3 regions of the Dickeya lacustris genome follow, and region 2 is predicted to be linked to each of the others. Evidence: predicted binding sites of a transcription regulator. Region 2 holds the regulator's gene; each other region holds the start of a gene.
The links. Region 2 encodes ArgR, which controls arginine synthesis, uptake and breakdown. Its sites were predicted from a motif close to ANTGAATAAAAATACANT; they were not measured.
Positions count from the first base shown of each region.

Region 1: the regulator ArgR is predicted to act here: its motif matches at 1,395-1,412, upstream of argC (N-acetyl-gamma-glutamyl-phosphate reductase).
Region 3: the regulator ArgR is predicted to act here: its motif matches at 1,203-1,220, upstream of argF (ornithine carbamoyltransferase).

Region 1 is NZ_CP114280.1:2,310,117-2,313,397, forward strand. It holds gene argB (acetylglutamate kinase) at 1-217, opposite strand, end outside; gene argC (N-acetyl-gamma-glutamyl-phosphate reductase) at 242-1,246, opposite strand; gene argE (acetylornithine deacetylase) at 1,460-2,611, shown strand; gene ppc (phosphoenolpyruvate carboxylase) at 2,894-3,281, shown strand, end outside.
Region 2 is NZ_CP114280.1:1,892,326-1,895,606, forward strand. It holds gene mdh (malate dehydrogenase) at 1-865, opposite strand, end outside; gene argR (transcriptional regulator ArgR) at 1,337-1,807, shown strand; gene tsaD (tRNA (adenosine(37)-N6)-threonylcarbamoyltransferase complex transferase subunit TsaD) at 1,915-2,928, opposite strand; gene rpsU (30S ribosomal protein S21) at 3,157-3,281, shown strand, end outside.
Region 3 is NZ_CP114280.1:2,070,268-2,073,548, forward strand. It holds gene O1Q98_RS09395 (GNAT family N-acetyltransferase) at 1-484, shown strand, start outside; gene rraB (ribonuclease E inhibitor RraB) at 656-1,090, opposite strand; gene argF (ornithine carbamoyltransferase) at 1,253-2,269, shown strand; gene O1Q98_RS09410 (6-phospho-beta-glucosidase) at 2,348-3,281, opposite strand, start outside.

The sequences.
Region 1 (3,281 bases), 420 kb from region 2:
CGATTTGATCGGCAGGCGTCACACGCAGGCCGTTTTTCTTCACCACCGGCAGCGACAGTTTCTTCATCAGGTCGTCCACCAGACAACCGCCGCCATGGACGATAACCAGCGGGCGCTGATGTTGCTGACGGTAAGTCACCAGCGCGGTGAACAGGCGCTCCAGCGCCTCTTCGCTATCGAGTAACACGCCACCTAATTTGATAATTAACGGATTCATCGGTCTTTGCGCCTCAGCAGGTCATCAGAGTAAGGATTGGGTTTCAGGGAAACCGAAGCGAATATTCATGCACTGCACCGCCTGTGCCGCCGCACCCTTGAGCAGGTTATCTTCGGTGGCCACCACGATCAGGTGTTCGTCTTGCACCACGAAGCCGATGTCGCAGAACGGCAGCCCCACCACGGATTTCAGTGCCGGGACACCTTTCTCGTATAAGCGCACCAGCGGTTTGTCGTGATAGGCGTTGTGATACGCCTGCGCCACATCCTGCGCACTGACGCCCGCATTCAGGCGACACGTGATGGTGGCCAGAATGCCGCGCGGGAAATTGCCCAGATGCGGGGTGAAAATCACCGGAATGCCAAGATGAGTGGCGATTTCCGGGTGATGGCGGTGATTAAATATGCCATAGGGTTGCAGGCTGACTTCACAGAAGCTGTTGGTCATGCTCGCTTTGCGACCGGCACCGCTGACGCCGCTGGTGGCATCAATCACCGGCCACTGGTTCGGGTTGAGCAATCCGCCTTCTACCAGCGGCTTGAGCGCCAGTTGGGAGGCCGTCGGATAACAGCCCGGCACCGCAATCAGTTGGGCCTGTTTTATCTTCGCCGCCTGCCATTCTGCCAAACCGTACACCGCTTGCGCCAGCCAGTCGGTATGCTGGTGCTCGAAGCCGTAGTAACGGGTATAGAATTCAGGGTCTTGCACGCGATAAGCGCCTGAGAGGTCAAACACGGTGCAACCGGCAGCCAAAAATTGCGGCGCTAAATCGTGGCTCACTTTGTGGTCGGTGGCCAGAAACACCACATCGACGCCTTTGGCGGCTTCAGCCACATCGGTGAGCGGCTGTACCGGCAAATCAACAATGCCTTTAAGCTGAGGATGCAGCTCGGAAATGCGTTTTCCTGCATCAACACTTTGCGCGGAAACCGCCAAAGCGGTTATGTTCATTTGTGGGTGACGGTTCAGGTACAAAGCCAGTTCAGCGCCAGTATAGCCACTTGCACCAACGATCAACGTATTCAGCATGAGTTCGGTATACCTTTATTGCCAGATAGGTGAAACAGGGAGCAGGCTCATCAGCGCAGCTACGCCGTGCACCCACAAAGCCAGAAGAAACGATTATGCGGCAATCTCACCTCGCCGCACAGCTTATGATTTCATTTCGCCTGGCATTATTGTATTTTTATTCACAATAACTGCATGAATATTGATACTATCCTAACCCAGAGGCTGTCAACAGTGAAGATGAATTTACCCCCTTTTATGGAGATCTACCGGGCATTGATCGCCACGCCGTCCATCAGCGCCACCGAGCGCGCGCTGGATCAAAGCAACGAAACCTTAATCAACTTGCTGGCAGGCTGGTTTAGCGATCTGGGTTTTCATGTCGAGGTGGAACCGGTACCGGGCACGTTCAATAAATTCAACCTGCTGGCCCGGCTGGGCGAAGGCAACGGCGGGCTGCTGTTAGCCGGTCACACCGACACGGTGCCATTTGATGATGGCCGTTGGACGCGCGACCCGTTCACCCTGACCGAGCACGACAATAAGCTCTACGGGCTCGGCACCGCCGACATGAAAGGCTTTTTCGCCTTTATTCTTGATGCACTGCGCGATGTGGATGCCAGTAAGCTGACCAAGCCACTGTACATTCTGGCCACCGCCGATGAAGAAACCACCATGGCCGGTGCAAAATATTTCTCTGAATCAACCGGTATTCGCCCGGATTGCGCGATTATCGGCGAACCGACCTCGCTGCAACCGATACGCGCCCACAAAGGCCACATGTCGAACGTGGTACGTATTCAGGGTCAGTCCGGTCACTCCAGCGACCCGTCACGCGGTGTTAACGCCATCGAACTGATGCACGAAGCCATCTCTGAACTGATGGGGCTGCGCAACACGCTCAAAAATCGCTATCACAACCCGGCCTTCCACATTCCTTACCCGACCATGAATTTCGGCCACATTCACGGCGGCGATGCGGCTAACCGCATTTGCGCCTGCTGCGACCTGCATATGGATATCCGCCCGCTGCCGGGCATGACGCTGGGCGATCTGAACGGCCTGCTGAGTGACGCACTGGCCCCGGTCAGTGAGCGCTGGCCGGGCCGCCTGACCATCAGCGAGCTGCACCCGCCAATCCCGGGTTACGAGTGCCCGGCGGATCACCCTCTGGCACAAGCGGTAGAAAATCTGGCCGGCCAGCCGACCGATGTGGTGAATTACTGCACCGAAGCGCCATTTATCCAGCAGTTATGCCCAACGCTGGTGCTCGGCCCCGGCTCCATCAATCAGGCGCATCAGCCGGATGAATTTATCGATATGTCGTTTATCAAACCGACCCGCACGTTGATTACCCAACTGGTGCAGCATTTCTGCCGCGCTTAGACCACCTCCCGGCCCGACATAACCTGTCGGGCTGCCACTTTCCCCCGCGATATTCCCTGTCAGGCTTGCTTTTCTCTGCGCGCTACGATAAGTGTCACTTATCAGCAAGCTTTTGTAATTAAATTTCACAAATTGCCTTTGTACCGCGTAAACAGGTACAACTGTAGGGATTAAATCAGGTTGATTGACGAACAATGGCGAACGTGGCTAGATAATAGACAGTAACCACACCATTTTTGTGTGTAATAAATTTACAAAATCACGAGGCAGGTCAGGGTAACTATGAACGAACAATATTCCGCCATGCGGAGCAATGTCAGCATGTTGGGCAAGCTACTCGGTGACACCATCAAGGATGCGCTGGGAGCGAATATTCTTGAACGTGTTGAAACGATACGCAAATTATCGAAAGCATCACGCGCAGGCAGTGAAACACATCGTCAGGAGCTGTTGACCACCTTACAGAATCTGTCCAATGAGGAGCTGTTGCCGGTCGCCCGCGCGTTTAGCCAGTTTCTTAACCTGACCAATACCGCCGAGCAGTACCACAGCATTTCACCGCATGGTGAGGCCGCCAGTAACCCGGAAGCGCTGGCAACCGTATTTCGCAACCTGAAAAGCCGCGACACATTAAGCGAGAAAGATATTCGTGATGCGGTCGAATCGCTGT
Region 2 (3,281 bases):
GTTCAAACGCACTCAATGCGCCGATGTCTTTATGTTCTGCTATGCCATCTTTGCCTAACAATAAGGGTTGAGCGAAGAAACGTGCATATTTACCATCGCCCTCAACGTAAGCACACTCAACCACAGCGCTCTCACCCTGCAACGCACGCACCAAAGACAAGCCAAAACGCGCGGCAGCCTGGCCCATAGACAGCGTAGCAGAGCCGCCACCGGCTTTCGCTTCTACCACTTCTGTACCTGCATTTTGGATACGTTTGGTCAGATCAGCAGCTTCCTGTTCTGTAAAACTTACGCCCGGTATTTGCGACAGTAACGGCAGAATCGTAACACCAGAGTGACCACCGATCACCGGCACTTCGATATCCTGAGGTAACTTGCCTTTCAGTTCCGCAACAAACGTATTGGAACGAATAATGTCCAGCGTGGTGATACCAAACAACTTGTTCTTGTCATAGACCCCGGCCTGTTTTAGCACCTCTGCCGCAATAGCAACGGTGGTATTCACCGGATTCGTGATGATGCCAATGCAGGCTTTAGGGCAAGTGCGGGCAATTTGGGCAACCAAATTACGCACAATACCGGCATTCACATTAAATAGATCGGAACGGTCCATACCCGGCTTACGGGCAACTCCGGCAGACATGAGGACGATATCAGCACCTTCTAATGCTGGTGTGGCATCTTCACCACAAAAACCTTTTATCTTGACGTCAGTAGGGATATGGCTCAGGTCAACAGCGACACCGGGCGTAACAGGGGCAATATCATAAAGAGAGAGCTCTGAACCTGAAGGAAGCTGGGTTTTAAGGAGAAGAGCAAGGGCTTGACCAATACCGCCTGCGGCTCCGAGAACTGCTACTTTCATCCTAAACTCCTTTATTATGTTAAGTAAAAATTACCGTGGATGCGTTTAGTTAAAAACGTTTATGCTCGCGAGAGTGGCCTGAATGCAGACCGGTTTTTAGGGTGGCACTGCACAGGTACGCAGCGATAACGTACGCAGTGATGCATAATAGACTAACCATCTGTATGATTTCTTTAAGGTAATTAAAATAACAGACGATTGTATCCACCCTTGGCATAAGCCCACGACTGATTAACGGGTGTGTTACATTACACCGACCATCAGCCTCCAAACAACATCATTTTGATAACATTTATTTTACTTTTATGTGATTCACACCACATTTTTTGATACCCCGGTAAAGTAAGCATCCATAAAAGGCCAAATCAGCTACAGAATGCCAACAATTCGCTTCCATAGTCGTTCTTATTGCATAAAAATTCATTCATCTGCATAATATCCGCATGATTCCTTTTCCCTATACGGTACGCTATGCGTCAGTCCAATAAACAAGAAGATCTGGTTAAGGCGTTTAAAGCGCTGTTAAAAGAAGAGAAATTCAGTTCGCAAAGCGAAATTGTGCAGGCGCTACAGGATGATGGCTTTGAGAATATTAACCAGTCTAAAGTCTCCCGCATGCTGACCAAATTCGGTGCGGTACGCACCCGCAATGCCAAGATGGAAATGGTCTACTGCCTGCCCGCAGAACTGGGTGTCCCCACCACGACCAGTCCGTTGAAAAATCTGGTGCTGGATGTTGACTATAACGATGCCGTCGTTGTGATTCACACCAGCCCAGGCGCTGCGCAATTGATTGCACGTCTGCTGGATTCATTAGGAAAATCAGAGGGTATTCTCGGTACTATCGCTGGCGACGACACGATTTTTACCACTCCAGCTCGCGGGTTCAGTGTCAAGCAACTCTATGAAGCAATCCTGGTATTATTCGAACAAGAGCTCTAAAAACGCCAGGCGGCCATCGCGCACGTCGTCAGAGTACGAGTGGCGTATACGAGGAGGTCTGCGCCCATGGGCACTGGGCGCAGCTTTATCTATCATTCAAACCGGCTTTACACCGCAGGCAATTCAGCTAACGGCCAGCGCGGGCGAACGCTAATACCGAGCTCATCGCGCGAGCCTTGTGCAAGTCGTACTGCCCCTGCATAAGCAATCATCGCGCCGTTATCGGTGCAGAATGCCGGGCGCGCATAAAATACCTCGCCACCGCGTTTAGCCATAAAATCGGCAAGGCGTTGGCGCAATGTGCGGTTCGCGCTCACACCACCAGCAATCACCAAGCGCTGACACCCGGTTTCATCTAACGCACGACGGCATTTAATCGCCAACGTATCAACAACGGCGTCTTCAAATGCGCAGGCGATATCAGCCTGAGTTTGCGCATCGCCGCCATTCTCACGAATGGTGTTTGCGGCAAACGTCTTCAAGCCGGAAAAGCTGAAGTCAAGCCCGGGGCGATCGGTCATCGGGCGCGGGAAAACAAAACGCCCCGCGACACCCTGTTGCGCCATTTTGGACAACAACGGCCCACCAGGATAATCCAACCCCAGCAATTTCGCCGTTTTATCAAACGCTTCGCCCGCCGCATCATCAATCGACTCACCAAGCAGCCGATATTCTCCCACGCCGGTGACACTGATAAGCTGTGTGTGACCACCGGAGACCAGCAACGCCACAAACGGAAATGCAGGCGGATTTTCTTCCAGCATCGGTGCCAGTAAGTGCCCTTCCATATGGTGCACAGGCACAGCAGGAACATCCCAGGCAAACGCCAGCGCACGTCCGACCGTTGCGCCCACCAGTAGCGCACCGACGAGGCCCGGCCCGGCAGTATAAGCGACACCGTCAATATCCGTAGATTGTAAACCGGCTTCGCTCAGAGCCGCCTGAATTAACGGCACGGTTTTTCGCACATGATCACGAGAAGCCAACTCAGGCACCACACCGCCATAATCGGCATGCAATTTTACCTGGCTATAAAGCTGGTTCGCCAGTAACCCGGCCTGAGTGTCATAAATCGCAACCCCGGTTTCATCACAGGATGTTTCAATACCCAATACGCGCATGGCTGTTTTCACTCTCACTTCTTCTTATCGCGACCAGCGTTAGCCGCAGACTTTAGGCTGTGCGCAGTCTACCATAAGCCAACTCGCAGGGGAGCAAACCAACATCGTGCGTTTTATGATCGCCGATAGACTTTACAAACTGGCCTTGGTTGCAGTAGAATTCCGCACCATTTTGAAAAGGCTGGCACAAGGCCAGCGGCAAACCGAATTTACTGAGGTGAGAGGCACATGCCGGTAATTAAAGTCCGTGAAAACGAGCCGTTCGACGTAGCTCTGCGTCGTTTCAAGCGTTCCTGTGAAAAAGCAGGTGTATTGGCTGAAGTTCGTCGTCGTGAGTTCTATGAAAAACCGAC
Region 3 (3,281 bases), 180 kb from region 2:
GCTGACACGTCCCATCACCGCTTCAGACAATGCGGCTATTGCAAGCGTGATCCGTCGGGTTTCCGCTGAGTTTGGCCTGACCGCCGACAAGGGCTATACCGTCTCCGACCCCGATTTGGATCGGTTATTCGAGCTCTATAGTCGCCCTAACAGTGCCTACTGGGTGGTCGAGTGCGGGGGTGAGGTGGTCGGTGGCGGCGGCCTGGCTCCATTGGCAGGCGGTGAAGCCGATGTGTGTGAATTGCAAAAAATGTATTTTCTTCCAGAGGCCAGAGGCCAGGGTATCGCCCGTCGCTTGGCCGAGCAGGCGCTGGCGTTTGGCCGCGCTTGTGGTTTTGCGCGCTGCTATCTGGAAACAACCGCACACCTGACGCGCGCCGTCCGTTTGTATGAAACGCTGGGTTTTGTCCACATTCCTCACGCCATGGGCCACACCGGCCACGTTGATTGTGAGGTCAGGATGCTAAAAAACCTGATGCCTTAATGCCGCTGCGCTGGGCCAAAGGCATCATGGCGCTTAGGCTGCGAAGCGACAGAAACAACGCCAGAAACGATGCCAGAAACAGCATCGCCCGGAAAACCGGGCGATGAACAGATAAGGATTTGCAGCACACGATAACGGTATCCGTCACCGTTAAAACGTTAAAACGAAAAATTAGTGGCGTTTACCGTCATCATCTTCGTCATAGAAGTCTTCATCTTCACCGAACTCGTCATCATCCTCATCCTCACCGTTCGGATCTTCAAAATAGGTGCCCCAACCGTCGTAATTCACGCCGTGACGTTCCGCCAGCGTTAACAGTTGTTCGACCTGCTCGTCGATAAGTTCGGCATTCAACGCCACTTCGCTAATCGCATCGCAGCACATCAGCACCGCGCCGTCTTCCATTTCCATCTCTTCAGCATCAGTGACTTCATAACCCAGCTTAAACGCCTCTACCGCGACTTTTTCCAGCTCTTCAAACTTCTCGGCCGAGAAATGGTGCTCAATGGTGTAAAGCGCATCGGGATCGCTGCCATCTTCCAGCAACTCCTCAATGATTAAGCGGGTTTCTTCACGTTGTTCTTCCAGCAGTTCACGGTTTGCCATGTCTCAGTCCTCGTTAAAGCGGCAAAGATACGTTTATTTTCACACAGGCCGCTCGCGCTCTCCACCAGAAAGTTTGAACGTGACACTTGAATTTGAATATTTACACATATAAAGTGAATTTTAATTCAACCAATAGCGTTGAGCCATATGGAGATAACCCGCATGAACCCGTTTTATAAACGTCATTTTTTACGGTTGATGGACTTTACACCGGCTGAAATCAACCAACTGCTGACGCTCGCCGCCACCCTCAAAACGCATAAGAAAAGCGGCACCGAGCCTCGTCACCTGCAAGGTAAAAACATCGCACTCATCTTCGAAAAAGATTCGACCCGCACTCGTTGCTCTTTCGAAGTTGCTGCATACGATCAGGGCGCGCAAGTCACCTACCTCGGCCCCAGCGGTAGCCAGATTGGTCATAAAGAGTCCATGAAAGACACCGCACGTGTGTTGGGCCGCTTATATGACGGTATTCAGTATCGTGGTTACGGCCAGGAACTGGTGGAAACGCTGGCGGAGTTCTCCGGTGTGCCGGTGTGGAACGGATTGACCAATGAATTCCACCCGACCCAGTTACTGGCGGATTTGCTGACCATGCAAGAACACCTGCCGGGTAAATCGTTGTCCGATATGAAACTGGCTTACGTCGGCGATACCCGCAATAACATGGGGAACAGCATGCTGGAAGCGGCCGCCATCACCGGGTTAGATCTGCGCCTGATTGCGCCGAAAGCCTGCTGGCCGGATGCTGCGCTGGTGGCGGAATGTCAGGCGGCGGCGGCAAAAATCGGCGGCAAGATAACACTCACGCAAGAGATAGCCGCCGGCGTCAAAGACGTGGATTTCATCTATACCGATGTGTGGGTGTCGATGGGTGAAGCCAAAGAGGTGTGGCAACAGCGCATTGACCTGCTGCGCCCCTATCAGGTGAATAGGGCGATGATTGCCGCCACCGGCAACCCGCAGGTGAAATTCCTGCACTGTCTGCCCGCGTTTCACGATGAAAAAACCACGCTTGGTAAACAAATGGCCCAGCAATACGATTTGCATGATGGCATGGAAGTCACTGACGACGTGTTCGAATCCACCCACAGTATTGTGTTTGATCAGGCAGAAAACCGCATGCATACCATCAAGGCGGTGATGGTCGCCACACTCAGCCCACACGTTGAGGCATAACCACAGCGCCGCAGCCAACGATCACGCGCTGATGAATATTATTCTTTTTTCATCAGCGCGCGGAGATCCCGAATAGACTCAGAGCTGTTCACCGTTAGAGGCAATCACCTGCTGATACCAGTAGAAGGATTTTTTCGGGCGACGGGCCAGCGTGCCGCTGCCGTCATCGTGTTTATCGACATGGATGAAACCGTAGCGTTTTGCCATCTCGCCGGTAGTAAACGACACCAGATCGATACAGCCCCACGGCGTGTACCCCATCAGATCGACGCCATCTTCCCATACCGCCGCTTTCATCGCTGCAATGTGTGAACGCAGGTAATCGATACGGTAGTCATCCTGACATACGCCGTTTTCATCCGGCTTATCCAGCGCGCCAAGCCCGTTTTCCACAATAAACAGCGGCACTTCATAGCGCTCATACAAACTGAGCAACGCATAGCGCAGGCCAGTTGGGTCGATTTGCCAGCCCCAGTCACTCGCGGTTAAATGCGGGTTGGCTATCGAATGCTCAGAGCTGCCATCCATGCTGGCATCAATGCGGTTGTGTACATCGTGTTTAACGACGTTGGACATGTAGTAGCTAAAGCCGATGTAGTCCGCCTTCCCTTCACGCAGGATCTGCTCATCCTGTGGCTCCATGACTATCTCGTAGCCTTTTAGCGCCCACTCTCGTTTGGCGTAGGCTGGGTAGTGGCCACGTACCTGAACGTCGGTGAAATAGAAACGATCGTGCATTGAACGGGCGGCCAGCATGACATCATCAGGATGGCAGGAGTACGGGTAATAGGGCACGAACGCACACATGCAGCCAACCTGGATATCCGGGTTGATGTCATGGGCTTTTTTCACGATTAACGCGCTGGCGACAAACTGATGATGCACCGCCTGATACATCGCCTGTTCCGGTTGCGCTTTTTGCGGGAATTTCACCCCGGAACACATCCAGCCAAAAATCTCCGCCGAGACATTTTTCTGGTTATTGATCTCATTAAACGTCATCCAGTATTTC